One region of the Streptomyces sp. NPDC093544 genome, then DNA from elsewhere that is predicted to be linked to it. Evidence: riboswitches for the same ligand, from Rfam matches in the RefSeq annotation. Region 1 holds a riboswitch; each other region holds the start of a gene.
What was found. A riboswitch is a leader RNA that binds a small molecule or an ion and turns the genes downstream of it on or off. The one in region 1 is predicted to bind cobalamin.
Positions count from the first base shown of each region.

Region 2: another riboswitch for cobalamin. It lies ahead of AB0N66_RS10265 (CbtB-domain containing protein); the one in region 1 lies ahead of AB0N66_RS04155 (cobalamin biosynthesis protein).
Region 3: another riboswitch for cobalamin. It lies ahead of metE (5-methyltetrahydropteroyltriglutamate--homocysteine S-methyltransferase); the one in region 1 lies ahead of AB0N66_RS04155 (cobalamin biosynthesis protein).

Region 1 covers NZ_JBFBEA010000002.1:407,028-412,454, forward strand. The annotation lists gene cobN (cobaltochelatase subunit CobN) at 1-489, opposite strand, end outside; gene AB0N66_RS04150 (cobyric acid synthase) at 486-1,997, opposite strand; gene AB0N66_RS04155 (cobalamin biosynthesis protein) at 1,994-2,938, opposite strand; cobalamin riboswitch at 3,038-3,181, opposite strand; gene AB0N66_RS04160 (hypothetical protein) at 3,321-3,542, opposite strand; gene AB0N66_RS04165 (inorganic phosphate transporter) at 3,555-4,799, opposite strand; gene AB0N66_RS04170 (lysozyme) at 4,988-5,427, opposite strand, start outside.
Region 2 covers NZ_JBFBEA010000006.1:61,436-66,862, forward strand. The annotation lists gene scpA (methylmalonyl-CoA mutase) at 1-459, shown strand, start outside; gene meaB (methylmalonyl Co-A mutase-associated GTPase MeaB) at 456-1,439, shown strand; gene AB0N66_RS10260 (CbtA family protein) at 1,549-2,307, opposite strand; gene AB0N66_RS10265 (CbtB-domain containing protein) at 2,328-2,549, opposite strand; cobalamin riboswitch at 2,585-2,727, opposite strand; partial or broken gene AB0N66_RS10270 (hypothetical protein) at 2,761-2,946, opposite strand; partial or broken gene AB0N66_RS10275 (acyl-CoA dehydrogenase family protein) at 2,947-3,243, opposite strand; gene AB0N66_RS10280 (ECF transporter S component) at 3,312-4,145, opposite strand; gene AB0N66_RS10285 (ATP-binding cassette domain-containing protein) at 4,142-5,427, opposite strand, start outside.
Region 3 covers NZ_JBFBEA010000006.1:269,745-275,171, forward strand. The annotation lists gene AB0N66_RS11230 (DMT family transporter) at 1-32, shown strand, start outside; gene AB0N66_RS11235 (phosphocholine-specific phospholipase C) at 94-2,145, opposite strand; cobalamin riboswitch at 2,515-2,734, shown strand; gene metE (5-methyltetrahydropteroyltriglutamate--homocysteine S-methyltransferase) at 2,900-5,218, shown strand; gene AB0N66_RS11245 (histidine phosphatase family protein) at 5,362-5,427, shown strand, end outside.

The DNA of each region.
Region 1 (5,427 bases):
CTCGTGCGCCCGGTAGAAGAGCACGCCGATCGTCGGCCGGCCCTCGATGAACGCCCGCTCGCCGCTCACGCCGAACTCGGCCATCTTGCGCGGCTCTTCGAAGCCCTCGCCGGTGAGCAGCACGGTGTCGGAGAGGAAGCGGGCCAGTTCGGTCAGGTTCTCCGGGCCGCCCTCGACGAGATAGCGCAGCGCCTCGGCCACCACACCGGCGGGCACGGACGACTCGGCCATCAACTCCGCGTCAGGGACGGCCTCCCCGCCGAGCAGTACGGTCGGAATGCCGGACGCCTTGAGGAAGACGAGCCCGTCCTCCCAGGCTCGCTTCCCGCCAAGGAGCCGTACGACGGCGACGTCCGCGCCCCTGACCAGCTCGGGGAGTTCGGTGGCGACGTCCACCCGGGTCGGATTGCCGATCCGGTACGCGGCGCCGGAGGCCCGGGCCGCCAGCAGATCCGTGTCGGCGGTCGACAACAACAACACTGTGCTCATGCGGGCGCTCCCGGTGGAATGAAAGGCAGTCCTGACGGCGCGCCCGACTCGATGAGCCGCCACAGCGCGTCCGTATCCGCGTGTTCCTCGATCAGATCGCCGAGCCGGTCCAACTGCTCCTCGCGCAGCGCCGCGAACGACGTGTCGGCGGCCGGTACGAAGCGACGGCCCGCGGCGGCCGCCACCTCGCGCAGGAAGGCGCGCCGGAACCCGTCCGACTCCAGCGAGCCGTGCCAGTGCGTGCCCCAGATCTCACCGACCCGGCAACCGTCCAAAAACGGTTCCCCGCCGGTGACTTGGGCGACGCCGTGATGGATCTCGTACCCCTCGACGGGCTCGCCCAGCGCCTCGCCCACGGGCCGCGTGAGCGTCTTCTCCCGCGCGAACCGCACGCGTACGGGGAGCAGTCCGAGCCCGTCGACATGACCTGCCCGCGACTCGACCTCGTCCTCGATGTGCTCGCCGAGGAGCTGGAAGCCGCCGCAGATGCCGAGCACGGGCCGCCCCTCGGCGGCCCGTCGCGCGATCGCGTCCGCGAGCCCGCGCTCCCGCAGCCACTCCAGCGCCTTCACCGTCCCCCGGGTCCCGGGTACGACGACGAGGTCCGCGTCGGCCAGTTCCTCGGCCCGGTCCACGAAGCGCACGACGACACCCGGCTCGGCGGCCAGCGCGTCCACGTCCGTGAAGTTGGACATGAGGGGGACGGCGCAGACGGCGACGCGCAGCACGTCCTCGCCGACGGGCGCCGTGGCCGCGGACTCCCGGACCGCGCCCCTGAGCGAGACGGCCATCCCGTCCTCCTCATCGATCCCCAGGCCGTGCTGGAAGGGCAGCACGCCGTACGAAGGGCGTCCGGTCAGCCCGTGAAGCATGTCGAGTCCCGGCTCCAGCAGGGAGACATCCCCGCGGAACTTGTTCACGAGGAACCCCGCGACGAGTTCCTGGTCCTCGCGCGACAGCAGCGCGACCGTCCCGAAGAAGGACGCGAAGACGCCCCCACGGTCGATGTCGCCGACGACGAGCACGGGGAGCCGCGCATTGCGCGCGATCCCCATGTTCACGATGTCCGTCCGCCGCAGATTGATCTCGGCAGGACTCCCCGCCCCCTCGCAGATCACCGCGTCATACGTGCCCCGCAACTCGGCGAGGCACTCCAGCACGGTCCCGAGCAGCGCTTCCTGCCGCCCGCCGTGGTAGCCGCGCGCACTCATCTCACCCACGGGCTTCCCCATGAGTACGACCTGACTGCTCCGGTCACTCCCCGGCTTGAGCAGCACGGGATTCATCAGCGCGGTCGGCTCCACGCGGGCGGCCTGCGCCTGCATGGCCTGCGCCCGCCCGATCTCGGCGCCCTCCCGCGTCACGAACGAGTTCAGCGACATGTTCTGCGCCTTGAAGGGCGCCACCTTGACGCCCTGCCGCACCAGCCACCGGCAGATCCCGGCGGTCACGACACTCTTGCCCGCGTCGGAGGTGGTCCCGGCGATCAGCAGCCCGCCGCCGCTCATGAGTTCCGTCCCTGTCGCCTCAGCACGTGGCCGGCGGCACACACACCCAGCGCGAGCCAACTCACGCGCCGCGACAGCCGTACGGCCCGCTCGATGTCGCCGACCGCGACGGCGCGGCCCCCGCCGTTCAGTACGGGCCGGTGCTCGATCCGTCCCCCGTACGCGAGGGTCCCGCCCAGCCGCACACCGAGCGCCCCCGCGAACGAGGCCTCCACAGGCCCGGCGTTCGGGCTCGGATGCTTGCAGGCGTCCACCCGCCAGGCGCGCACGGCGCCCCGCGGATCGCCTCCGGCAGCGGTGGCGAGGGCAGCGGTCAGCCGCGCCCCCGGCCAGCCCGCGACATCGTCGAGCCGCGCGGAAGTCCAGCCGTAGCGCCGGTACTTGGGGGACTTGTGCCCGACCATCGCGTCGAGCGTGTTGACGGCACGGAACCCGACAAGACCGGGCACGCCGCCAACAGCCCCCCACACGAGAGCCCCCACCACGGCGTCGGAGGTGTTCTCGGCGACGGACTCGACGACGGCCCGCGCGATCCCGTTCGCGTCGAGCGCCTGCGGATCCCGCCCGCACAGATGCGGCAGCCGCTCCCGGGCCACCTCGACATCGCCGGCTTCGAGCGCGCTGCCGATCGCCCGGGCCTCCCGGCCCAGCGAGGTCCCCCCGACGACGGCCCAGGTGGCGGCAGCGGTCAGCGCGACGGAGGCGGTACGAGAGGAACGTACGGAATGACTCGCGAGCGCCGCGAGGCCGGTGGCACCGCCCGCACACACGACCGTGTGCAGTGCGCCCCACCCGCGATGGTCCCGCCACAGCACCCGCTCCACGGCTCCCGCGGCCCGCCCGAAAGCGGCGACCGGATGTCCGCGGCGGGGATCGCCGAGCAGCAGGTCGCCGAGGAGGCCGGCGGCGGCGCCGTACGCGAAGACGCGATCGGCACGCACCGGTTCAGCCGACCGTCAGGTCAGGCACAACCGTCGTTCGCAAGGCACTTGGGCAGCCGCGCATGGCGATATGTCCTCACTCAGGGTGTCCGCGCCCTGGTTCGAAGAGACCGACGGTGAGAGTTCCTGGCTCACGGGGACTACCTTCCCCGGTGACAGTGGCGGGACCGCGCCGGATTCGCACCGGCTTCCTCTCTTGCCGCCGTACTTGGCTTTGGCAGTCCACCACGGGGTTGGAAGACCCGTCAACTTGCTGTTGACCTGCGGGGAGAGAGTGTGCGAAGGCCCACACAAGGGTGGGGCGCGGGACGTTGACACGTCCCGCGCCCCACCCGAGGTGCTGCCTTGTTCGTGCGGTATCTGTGCGGCCTTGGGACGGCTGTCAGGCCACGATCAGATAGATCCCGTACGCCACCGCCGCTGCGCAGGCGGCGAAGCAGGCGTACGCGCCGGTGACCGCGAGAGCGGCGGAGCCGCCCTGCGCCGAGGCCGACTCGCGCCTGGAGAGGCCGACGATGCCGAGGGTGAAGAGGCCCACGAGGGCCACGGTGGTCACGAGGCTGACTCCGAAGACGGAGCCGAGGGCTGCCCAGTCGATGTGCATGCTGTTCGTTCCTTACACCGTGGCCGGAGCGGTGGGCTCCGCGTCCGGGGACGGGATGGTGGCCTTCAGCTCGCTGGTCAGGTCGCCGGTGAGCGGGCCCGCGGGCGGTGGGGTGACCGCGGCGATCGCCGCGGTGACGACGCCGGCAGGCTCGGCGGCGACCTCGTTGACGTTGTCGATGGTCACCGGCTGGCGGCGCGACAGCTTCCAGATGGTGCCCGCGCCGGCCACCAGGAGCGCGCCCGTCAGGACGATGCCCCAGGTGCCCTGCTTGGTGAGGAACTCGGCGCCGGCGCCGACCAGGCCCGCCGCCGGGAGCGTGAGGCCCCAGGCGATGAACATGCGGGTCGCGGTCGACCAGCGGACGACGCCGCCCTTGCGGCCGAGACCGGAGCCCATCACGGCGCCGGAGCAGGACTGCGTGGTGGAGAGTGAGAAGCCCAGGTGGGAGGAGGCCAGAATGACCGTTGCCGCGCTGGTCTGGGCGGCGAAGCCCTGCGGCGGCGCGAGGTCGGTGAGGCCCTTGCCCATGGTGCGGATGATGCGCCAGCCGCCCAGGTAGGTGCCGAGCGCGATGGCCATACCGGCCGAGACGATGACCCAGGTGGGAGGGTTCGAGTCCGGCGCGATCACACCGCCGGTGACCAGCGCGAGGGTGATGATGCCCATCGTCTTCTGCGCGTCGTTCGTGCCGTGGGCCAGCGAGACGAGGCCCGCCGAGGCGATCTGGCCGGCGCGGTAGCCCTTGGCGGTCGCCTTCTCGTCTGCGCGGCTGCCGATCTTGTACGTCAGCCGGGTGGCGAGCGTCGCGGCGAGTCCGGCCACGATGGGCGCGGCGATCGCGGGGAGCAGCACCTTGGTGACGACGGTCGAGCCGTTCACCGACGACCAGCCGGCTGACATGACCGCGGCGCCGATGAGGCCGCCGAAGAGTGCGTGGGAGGAGCTGGAGGGCAGACCCAGAAGCCAGGTCAGCAGATTCCAGAGGATGGCACCGACGAGCGCCGCGAAGATCACTTCGGTCCGTATGCCCTCTTCGTTGATGATGCCGCCGGAGATCGTCTTGGCGACCTCCACGGAGAGGAACGCACCGACGAGATTCAGCACGGCGGACATGGCCACCGCCGTCTTGGGTCTGAGAGCACCGGTCGAAATGGTCGTAGCCATCGCATTGGCGGTGTCGTGGAAACCGTTCGTGAAATCGAACACGAGAGCGGTGACGATCACGATTCCGAGGAGGAGCGTGATGTGTTCCATTTACCCAGGCTTCTATTTGGCGGCAGTGGCACGAGGACCGTAGGCAACCTGGGTGAACGGAAGATGAACTTGGGCGGGCTTTCGAGTGTCTCTATCCAGAGCTGCCCCTCCGATTGTGCTGGAGGGGCGGCTCTGGGTCCGGCCCGATGTCTCGAACACAGGCGGAATGCCGGGTTCCGCGGATTTCGCTAGCCCTTCGCGAGCTTCTTGAGCTGGGTTGTGGATCCGTTGAAGAGATTCTGGTCACCCGGCAGGCTGCCGCTGTTGTCGTACTGCCAGAAGGTCCAGAAGGACCAGCCGGCGGGCAGGGCGCCCGCGGTCGTCGAGTCGTAGCGCGCGAGCCACAGGGAGTGGTTCGCGCCGAAGGCGCGACTGCTGCCGGTGCAGGTGTTCCACCAGTGTGTGGTCGTGTAGATCACCGGACGGCGACCGGTCTGCCGCTTGACCTCGTCGCTGAAGGCCTTGATCCAGCTCACCATCTTGGCCTTGGTCAGGCCGTAGCACTTGTCCTTGCCGTACGGGTTGTACTCGATGTCGAGCGCGGGCGGCAGCGTCCAGCCGTCCGCGCGCCAGGCGCCGCCGTTGCGCACGAAGTGCGCGGCCTGGGCGGTGCCGGACGACTTGTTCG
Region 2 (5,427 bases), on a different contig from region 1:
TCCGTGGACCGCACGCGCGCGCTCGTGGACGCCTTCGGAGAGGCCGAGGGGCGCCGCCCTCGCATTCTGGTCGCCAAGATGGGCCAGGACGGTCACGACCGCGGCCAGAAGGTGATCGCCACCGCCTTCGCCGACCTCGGCTTCGACGTGGACGTCGGCCCGCTGTTCCAGACCCCGGGCGAGGTGGCCCGCCAGGCCGTCGAGGCGGACGTACACATCGTCGGGGTGTCCTCGCTGGCCGCCGGCCATCTCACCCTCGTACCGGCGCTGCGGGAGGAGCTGGCGGCGGAGGGCCGCGAGGACATCATGATCGTCGTGGGCGGGGTGATCCCTCCGCAGGACGTGCCGACTCTGCTGGAGATGGGGGCGGCCGCCGTGTTCCCGCCCGGGACGGTGATCCCGGACGCGGCCCACGACCTCGTCCAGCGGCTCTCGGCCGATCTCGGGCACGACCTGTGATCGAGCTCGACACCTACGTCAAGGGCGTACTCGACGGGAAGCGCGCGCTCGTCGCGCGCGCCGTCACCCTCGTCGAGTCCACCCGGCCCCAGCACCGGGCGCTCGCCCAGGAGTTGCTGACCGAGCTGCTCCCGCACAGCGGCCGGGCACGGCGGATCGGCGTCAGCGGCGTACCGGGCGTGGGCAAGTCGACGTTCATCGACGCCTTCGGCACGATGCTCACCGCGCTCGGCCACCGGGTGGCGGTGCTGGCCGTGGACCCGTCCTCCAGCCGTACGGGCGGTTCGATCCTGGGCGACAAGACGAGGATGGAACGCCTGGCCGTCGACCCGGCGGCCTTCATCCGGCCCTCCCCCACCGCCGGCACCCTGGGTGGGGTCGCCAAGGCGACACGCGAGTCGATCGTGGTGATGGAAGCCGCGGGCTACGACGTGGTGCTGGTGGAGACGGTCGGCGTCGGTCAGTCCGAGACGGCCGTCGCGAACATGGTCGACTCCTTCCTCCTCCTGACACTCGCCCGAACCGGCGACCAGCTCCAGGGCATCAAGAAGGGCGTCCTGGAACTGGCCGACGTGATCGCCGTCAACAAGGCGGACGGCCCGCACGAACGCGACGCGCAGGCAGCCGCACGGGAGTTGGCTGGCGCGCTCCGGCTCATGCACGGCAGGGACGCGGCCTGGACACCGCCCGTCCTGAGCTGCAGCGCCCGCGAATCGGCCGGCCTGGACACCGTCTGGGACCGCCTCGAACAGCACCGCACGCTGCTCGACTCGTCCGGCCGGCTCGCCGCCAAACGCCGTGACCAGCAGGTCGACTGGACCTGGACGATGGTCCGCGACGAACTCCTCGGCCGTCTGCACGCCGATCCGGCCGTACGGGCCTTGACGCCCGATCTCGAACGGCAGGTCAGGGACGGCGAGTTGACGGCCACGCTCGCCGCCGAACGCATTCTCCGGACGTTCGGCGGCGAAAGCTCCTGAACCACCCCGATGGCGTCGATGGCGTCGATGGCGTCGATGGCGTCGATGGCCGGAAACGCGAGAGGGCCCCGGATGGTTCCGTGGGCCCTGACTCGTGTGGCGGGTCGTGTCAGTTGGGGGCTGCGACCGGTCGTCCCGCTGCGGCTGTCGCAGGTTTGGGATGGAGCAACCGCTCGGCCAGTTCACCGAACACCAGGCCGAAGCCGCCCCACAGGGTGATCTGTATGGCCAGCGCCGAGACGCGGAAGCGCCACAGCACGGTGGCCGGGAAGTCGGCCGGCACCTCTTGGATGACGGGCAGGAACGCGTACGCCAGTCCGATCGCGACAGCGAAGGCGGCCAGCGCCGACACGGTGGCGTACCAGGTGCCCACCTTCGGGGCGAGCCGCTTGCCCAGGATGGTCGCGGCGATGGCGAGGAGCACGCTGAGCACCATCATCAGCAGGTACAGGGTGGTCCGCTTGCCGATGGTGTCGCCGTTGCCGACCGCGGGCGGGTTGGCGGGGTACTTGAGGAACGGCACGACGTACACCGCGAGCAGCGCGGTCCCCGACAGGAGCAGCGCCGTCGCCCGCGCGCTGAAGCGGCCCACGCGGCCGAGCGCGAAGCAGAAGGCGAGGGCGGCGATGCCACCGAAGGCGACCCCGTAGATCAGGACACCGGTGGCGAGCCCGGCGGTGGACTGAAGGCTGCGGGAGACGAGTTCGACCTCGTGCTCGTGGCCCGAGGCATGGGCCTCCTCGAAGCTGATCGCGCTGTCGACGCTCGGTTCACCGAGGAAGTAGGCGACGATCAGGGCGAGCACGCCGGCGCCGAGGCCGGCGAGCATGCCCCGCACGAGAAGGTTTCTTACTGTTGCGGAGTTCATGGGGTGAGCGGCGTCCTTCGTCAGTGGCAGGGGAAGCCGAGGAGATGGCGGGCGTCGTGCACCCACTCGTGGACTTCCTCGCCGGAGACGACGGAGGTGGCGCCTTGCTCAGCGCCGACGAAGTAGAGCAGGACCAGCATCAGAATGCCGAAGAAGACCGCCCAGGGGGCGATGTCCTTGAGCGGCAGCTTGGCCGGTATGACAGGGGTGGTGGTTGTCGGCTGGGCGACATGCTGCGCCATGGCAGGGCCTCCTCTGGGAGTTCGCGTCCCATCTCGGTGGTGCACTGGACGACGGCCACGGGTCTGACTTGGGGAGCACCCCAGGGGGCGTCCTCTTCACAGTGGCGCGACCGTGCCGGATTCTCACCAGCTTCCGTCTCGCCGTCGTCGATATCGGACCGACGGTACCGTGTGTCGCGTGCATGGCCAAGACCGCACCACCTGGCGTGATCTACCTCTCCCGCCAGGTGACGCGGCCGATGCGACCGGTGGGGCAGCGGTGGTTGAACCCGGGCGGCCGTTTGTCGATGAAGGCGCCCATGCCCTCCTTCTGGTCGGCGGTCGCGAACACCGCGTGGAACAGGCGGCGTTCGAAGCGGACGCCTTCGGTGAGGTTGGTCTCGAAGGCGCGGCCGAGCAGCCGGACGCCGTCCAGGATCACCTGCCGGATGGACGTTGCGTGCCGGCCCATCTTCCGCTCGTTGGGACCGAAGAAGAGGCCGGGGTCCTCCTTGTCGACGAGGAACGCGGAGATGCCGTGCGGGCCGTCCTCACCGGTGCGGGCCAGGACGACCTACACCCGGGAGGCGCCCGCGCCCGAGATGAACTGTTTGACGCCGGTCAGGACGTGATGGTCGCCGTCGCGGACCGCGCGGGTGCACAGGGCGGCAGCGTCCGATCGGGCGGCGCCGGGTTCGGTGAGGCATTGACTTGCTCTTCCTGCTGAAGCAGAGAGATTCTGGCCTTCCCGTCCTGACAGCCGTTCGGCGGTTCGGGATGCACTCAGGAGCCGTCCGGGTCCAGTTCGCGCGCGGGAGCCGCAAATCGCACGGGTGCCCGGAAGCGGGCCTTGCGGGCGGCCCGGCGGAAGGTGGTGAGGACCGCCGGGCCGGCCAGCAGGATGCAGACGAAGTTGGTGACGGCGCGGCCGGTGTCCCAACCCAGCGATGTGGCCAGGTCGAAGGCGAGGTAACGCTGCCACTGCTCGGTGAACGGCAGGCCGGGCAGGTAGGCGATGGAGCTGTTCGGGTCGAGGGAGAAGGGCCAGAAGGAGAGGTTGAGCAGGAAGCCGAAGAGGTAGCCGGAGAGCGAGCCGTAGCCCGCCAGGAGCAGCACCTCGCGCCGGCCGCTCGCCCGGGGCAGGAATCCCGCAAGCATGCCGACGAAGGCGCAGCCGAACATCTGGTACGGCATCCACGGCCCGACGCCGCCCGTGATGAGGGCGGAGGCGAACAGCGAGGTGCAGCCGAGGACGAAGCCGAAGCCGGCGCCGTAGACACGTCCGGCCAGGACGAGGACGAAGAAGACCGTCTCGATGCCCGCCGTGCCGGCGCCCAGCGGGCGCAGGGCCGCGTTGACGGCGGACAGGACACCGAGCATGGCGATCGCCTTGGAGTCGATACCGCCCTCGGCGATCTCGGAGAGCACCACGCACAGGACGAGCACCAGCAGCACACCGAAGATGAGCGGGGGCGCGTAGTTCGAGCCCAAAGCGCCCGGTGGGACGACGAACGGCCAGAAGAACGCGACCACGCCGAGGAACGCGGCGAGTGCCATCACGATCCCGACGCGCGGGGTGAGCCGGATGGCCGGGGCGAATGAGCGCGGGGTCGTCATGAGCCGGAGTCCCCGTCCAGCAGCGGGCGCACCTGATCGACCGTCAAGAAGGGCAGCGGGGCGAGGATCTTCGCCGTCTGCGGGGCGAACACCGGTGAAGCGACGATGACTTCGGTGGTGGAGCCGTCGGCGACGATGTCCCCCTCGGCCATGACGACGACCCGGTCGGCGGCCTGGGCGACGAACTCGACGTCGTGGGTGGCGATGACAACGGCCCGGCCCTCGGCGGCGAGCGCGTCGACGATCCGGGCGAGTTCCGTCTTGGCACGGTAGTCGAGGCCGCGGGTCGGCTCGTCGAGGAGCAGCACCCGGGGCGCGGCGGAGAGCTGGATGGCCAGGACGAGGGCCAGCTTCTGCCCCTCGGACAGATCGCGCGGGTGGGTGTCGTCGGAGATGCCGGGCGCGAGCCGGTCCAGGATGGCGCGGGCCGGCTCCCCGCCGCCCGACTCGGTGTCTGCCTGGGCGAGTTCCTGCTTGACGCTTTCGAGGTAGAGCAGGTCGGCGGGGGTCTGCGGGACCAGGCCGACGGCCTTGCGTGCCTCGGCGGCGGACAGCGTGTGCGGATCCCCGGGGGCGCCGACGACCTTTACCGTTCCGGCGCGGCGCGGTCCCGAGCCCTGGAGGGCCCACAGCAGGGAGGACTTGCCGGAGCCGTTGCGGCCCATGAGCGCGGTGACCTCGCCGCCGTGCAGGTCGAGGTCGACCGCTCGGACGGCCGGGACTCCGTGGTAGGTCACCGTCATGCCACGCGCGGTCAACAGCTGTGCCCTAGGGGTGAGTTGGAACGGACGTACGGGACCGGGCGTGTGTCCGGACAGGCCGGTGCGCAGGGGCGCGGCGGCCCGGCGGGCATCGCGGATGGACAGCGGCAGCGGGGACCAGCCGGCGGCCCGGCCGAGTTCCACGATCGGCGGCGCGATCGTGGACGTACGCAGGATGTCGGCGGGTGCGCCGATCACCGCGCGGCCGTCTCCGGGCAGGTGGACCACTCGGTCGGCGTACTGCACGACCCGTTCCAGGCGGTGTTCCGCCATGAGGACCGTGACGCCGAGGTCGTGGACGAGGCGGGTGACGGCGGCGAGGACCTCCTCGGCGGCCATCGGGTCGAGAGCCGAGGTCGGCTCGTCGAGGACGAGGACACGGGGGTGGGCGGTGAGTACGGACCCGATGGCGACGCGCTGCTGCTGGCCGCCGGAGAGTTCGTACAGGGCCCGGTGGCGCAGGTCGGCGAGGCCGAGCAGGTCCAGGGTCTCCTCGACGCGCTTGCGCATGGTGGCCGGCG
Region 3 (5,427 bases), on a different contig from region 1:
CACCGAACGCGGGGCATCTCACCGCCCTGTAGAACCGCCATGGGGAAGGGCGGTCGCGGACACTTCGCGACCGCCCTTCCCCATGGCGCCGTGTCAGCCGGTCACGATCGCCGGGTCGCTCACGCCCGGCCGGCCGTTCTCCACGTGTCCGGCGAACTCGCGCAGGAAGCTCGCGTCCGCGTCGGACACGACGGTCAGGTCGTACCAGCGCTTGCTCGCCCGCAGATCGACCGTGTGCTTCACGGTCGTGCCCGACCGCACCTTGAACGACTTCGACCGGCCGCCGTAGCCGTCGCTCACCTTCAGGTTGACCGTGCCGGAGCCCTTGTTGGAGAGGGTCAGCTCGACGTTGTCGCCGACGTGCCGCGCGGTGACCTCGGGTCCGGCCTTCTTGCCCGGGCCCTTGAAGGTGCGCAGGAAGCCGTTCGGACCGTGCACCGTCAGGTCGTACGAGCCGTTCGAGTACGCCGAGTTCCACGTGTCGGCGACCTTCTTGCCTGCCTCGGTCGTGTAGGTCCAGGGGCCGTCGGTGCGGTTGCCGGACGTGACGAGGAAGGCGGCGCCTGCCTTGGCGCCCGAGCCGAAGGTGAGCGTGAACTTGCCGGCCGCCACGTCCGCCGAACCGTCCACCACCGGCGCGTACTTGAGCGGGCGGGCCGGGCGCGAGCCACGCTCCTGCTTGGGCAGGACGGGGTTCGCGGGCGGGGTCGGCACGTAGTCGGGATGCCGGTCGTTGTCCGGCGGCTCGTAGCCGTCGGTGTCCGGCAGCGCGACCGGCAAGGCGTTCTTGTGGGCGAAGTCGAAGGCCGAGCTGAGGTCGCCGCTGATCGCGCGCCGCCAGGGCGAGATATTGGGCTCGTGCACGCCGAAGCGGCGCTCCATGAACTGGATGATGGAGGTGTGGTCGAGCGTCTCGGAGCAGACGTAACCGCCCTTGCTCCAGGGCGAGACGACGAGCATCGGCACCCGCTGGCCCAGCCCGTACGGGCCCGCCGTGTGGCTCGCGTCGCCCGCGTAGAGGTCCGGGCCGACGTCGACCGTGGACTTGCCCTGCGCGGCGGACTGCGGCGGGAACGGCGGTACGAGGTGGTCGAAGAAGCCGTCGTTCTCGTCGTACGTGATGAACAGGGCCGTCTTGCCCCACACCTCGGGATCGGAGGTGAGCGCGTCCAGGACCTGGGAGATGTACCAGGCACCGTAGTTGGCGGGCCAGTTGGGGTGCTCGGTGAACGCCTCGGGCGCGACGACCCAGGAGATCTTCGGCAGCTTCTTGCCCTGCACGTCGGCCTTCAGCTGGTCGAAGAAGCCCTCGCCCTTGCGGGCGTCGGTGCCGGTGCGGGCCTTGTCGTAGAGCGGGTCGCCGGGCTTGGCGTTGCGGTACTTGTTGAAGTACAGCAGCGAATTGTCGCCGTAGTTGCCGCGGTAGGCGTCGTCTATCCAGCCCCAGGAGCCGTTCGCGTCCAGGCCGTCGCCGATGTCCTGGTAGATCTTCCAGGAGACGCCGGCCGCTTCGAGGCGCTCGGGGTACGTCGTCCAGTCGTAGCCGACCTCGTCGTTGCCGAGGACCGGGCCGCCGCCGGTGCCGTCGTTGCCGGTGTAGCCCGTCCACATGTAGTAGCGGTTCGGGTCGGTGGAGCCGATGAGCGAACAGTGGTAGGCGTCGCAGATGGTGAACGCGTCGGCCAGTGCGTAGTGGAACGGAATGTCCTCGCGCGTCAGGTACGCCATCGTCGTCGACGACTTGTTGGGCACCCATTTGTCGTACTTGCCCTTGTTGAAGGCGGCGTGTCCGTCATTCCAGCCGTGCGGGAGGTCCTGGATGAACTGCAGGCCCAGGTCGTCGGCGTCCGGACGGAAGGGGAGCACGTCCTTGGCGCCGTCCGACTGGTGCCAGACCGACTTGTCACCCGATGTCGTGGCCGGACGCGGGTCGCCGAAACCGCGGACACCCCTGAGCGAGCCGAAGTAGTGGTCGAACGAACGGTTCTCCTGCATCAGGACGACGATGTGCTCGACATCGTCGATCGTGCCGGAGCCCTGGTGCGCGGGCAGCGCCGCGGCCCGCTCGATGCTGTTGGACAGCGCGGTGAACGCCGCTGTGCCGCCGGTGAGCTGGAGGAATCGGCGCCGATTCACTTGAGGCATGGGTGGGTGACCTCTTGTCCTGACGGAAGTGATGGGAGTAACGGAAGTACGGGATGACCGGGTGGCCGGGATGATCGGGTGGCCGGGATGATCGGGTGGCCGGGATGATCGGGTAGCCGGGTTGCTGCTGGAACGTGTGCGATTGGAGTGTTACAAGAGCACCAAACGACAAGGAAGGGCCTCGTGGCCCCTGCGTGAAACTAGGCGGTACGTGCGGCGAACGGATGTCAACCGAACGCCAATCTCGACTCCCGCAACCAACATCGGGCAAAACCCGCGGCGAAGTGGAGTGGGTCCGGACACGGACCGCATGTCTCATCTCACCATCCGGCATGTGGGCGTTGTCCCCGCGGCCACCCGAAGCCCTCTACGCTGGTCTGTGCAGCTGGTTCGCCCCGTCCGCCAGACGGGAGGCGTCGTAAGAGGGAACCCGGTGGGAATCCGGGACTGCCCCGCAGCGGTGAGTGGGAACGACCGCCGTCATACGCACTGGACCCGGGAGGGGCTGGGAAGCGACGGCCAGTAGGTGTCTCGTACGACTGGGACGCGCCCACAAGTCCGAAGACCTGCCCGCTGCCCGCGCGCGAGCCATCGTGCGCGGACATCCCGGTGACCTCGTGGGCGGGTCGGCGCACATATCCAGACGGACGACCGCGCCTTTGCGCGCAAGAATCGTTGCGTTCGGTGTGTCACCCCTTCGCGCTCTCGTCCCGTCGCCGGGATCTCAGGGATTCATCTCGCGAAGGAGATTTCCGTGACCACCAAGCCCGCAGCCGCGGCAGCACAGGCCACCGTGTACGGCTACCCCCGCCAGGGCCAGAACCGGGAGCTCAAGAAGGCGATCGAGGGTTACTGGAAGGGCCGCGTCGACGCGAAGACCCTCCGTGCCACCGCCGCCGACCTGCGCCGGACCAACTGGCAGCAGCTGGCCGAGGCCGGCATCCACGAGGTACCGACCGGCGACTTCTCGTACTACGACCACGTCCTGGACACCACGGTCATGGTCGGCGCGATCCCCGCCCGCCACCGGGACGCTGTCGAGGCGGACGCCCTGGACGGCTTCTTCGCCATGGCACGCGGCACCCAGGACGTCGCGCCGCTGGAGATGACGAAGTGGTTCGACACCAACTACCACTACCTGGTGCCTGAGCTGGGTCCCGACACCGTCTTCACCACCGACTCCACCAAGCAGGTCGACGAGCTCCGCGAAGCCCTCGCCCGCGGCCTCACCGCCCGGCCCGTGCTGGTCGGCCCGGTCACCTATCTCCTGCTCGCCAAGCCCGCCCCCGGCGTGGCCGCGGACTTCGATCCGCTGACCCTGCTGGACCGGCTGCTGCCCGTGTACGCCGAGGTGCTCGCCGATCTGCGAGCCGCAGGCGCCACATGGGTGCAGCTCGACGAACCCGCCCTCGTCCAGGACCGCACTCCCGCCGAGCTGAACGCCGCCGAACGCGCCTACCGCGACCTGGGAGGGCTCACCGACCGCCCGAAGCTCCTGGTCGCCTCGTACTTCGACCGGCTCGGCGACGCCCTGCCCGTGCTCGCCAAGGCCCCCGTCGACGGGCTCGCCCTCGACTTCACCGACGCGGCCGCGGCCAACCTGGACACGCTCGCCGCCGTGGGCGGTCTGCCGGGCAAGCGCCTGGTCGCCGGGGTGGTCAACGGACGCAACATCTGGGTCAACAACCTGGAGAGGTCACTCGCCACGCTGGGCACCCTCCTTGGCCTGGCCGGTCAGGTCGACGTGGCCGCCTCCTCCTCGCTGCTCCACGTCCCGCTCGACGCCGCCGCCGAACGCGACATCGACCCGCAGATCGTGGGCTGGCTCGCCTTCGCCCGGCAGAAGACCGCCGAGATCGCCACCCTCGCCAAGGGCCTCACCCTCGGCACCGACGCCATCACCGCGGAACTGGCCGCCAACCGGGCCGCCCTGGCCTCCCGCGCCGACTCGCCGATCACCCGCGACCCTGCCGTCCGCGCCCGCGCCGCCGCCGTCACGGAGGCCGACGCCCGCCGCACCCAGCCGTACGCGGAACGCGCCACCGCCCAGCGCGCCCACCTCGGCCTGCCCCTGCTGCCGACCACCACCATCGGCTCCTTCCCGCAGACCACCGAACTGCGCACCGCGCGGGCCGACCTGCGTGCGAAGCGGATCGACAACGACGGGTACGAGGAGCGCATCAGGGCCGAGATCGGCGAGGTGATCTCCTTCCAGGAGAAGACCGGCCTGGACGTCCTGGTGCACGGCGAGCCCGAACGCAACGACATGGTCCAGTACTTCGCCGAGCAGCTCACCGGCTACCTCGCCACCCAGCACGGCTGGGTGCAGTCCTACGGCACCCGCTACGTCCGCCCGCCGATCCTGGCCGGCGACATCTCCCGCCCCGAGCCGATGACGGTGCGCTGGACGACGTACGCCCAGTCCCTCACCGAAAAGCCGGTCAAGGGCATGCTCACCGGGCCGGTCACCATGCTCGCCTGGTCCTTCGTCCGCGACGACCAGCCCCTCGGCGACACCGCCCGTCAGGTCGCCCTCGCCCTGCGCGACGAGGTCAACGACCTGGAAACGGCAGGCACTTCGGTCATCCAGGTCGACGAGCCCGCCCTGCGCGAGACACTCCCGCTGCGGGCCGCCGACCGCCCGGCCTACCTGGCGTGGGCCACCGAGGCGTTCCGGCTCAGCACGAGCAGCGTGCGTCCGGACACCCAGATCCACACCCACATGTGCTACGCCGAGTTCGGCGACATCGTCCAGGCCATCGACGACCTCGACGCCGACGTCATCAGCCTGGAGGCCGCCCGCTCGCACATGCAGGTCGCCCGCGAACTGGCCGAACACGGCTACCCCCGCGAGGCCGGACCGGGCGTCTACGACATCCACTCCCCGCGCGTGCCGAGCACGGACGACGCAGCGGCCCTGCTGCGCAAGGGACTTGAGGCCATCCCCGCCGAACGGCTGTGGGTCAACCCCGACTGCGGCCTGAAGACCCGCGGCTGGCCCGAGACCCGCGCCTCGCTGGAGAACCTGGTCGCAGCGGCCCGGACGGTCCGCACGGAACTCGCCGGGTCCTGACTCCGCCGGGACGGCCGAGAGGGCGTGCGCCGGCCCCTTCTCGGCCGTCCCTGGTCGGTGCCCGGTACGCATGTGGCGCGTGGCTGTGATGTCGTACCCGAAGCACGTGCCCATCCTTCGGCACGGAGAACAGGAGCGAAGTAGTGACCAGCCGCGTCACATTGATCTCACCGGCGATGAACCGATCGCTGCGGGAGGCCCGGTTCGAC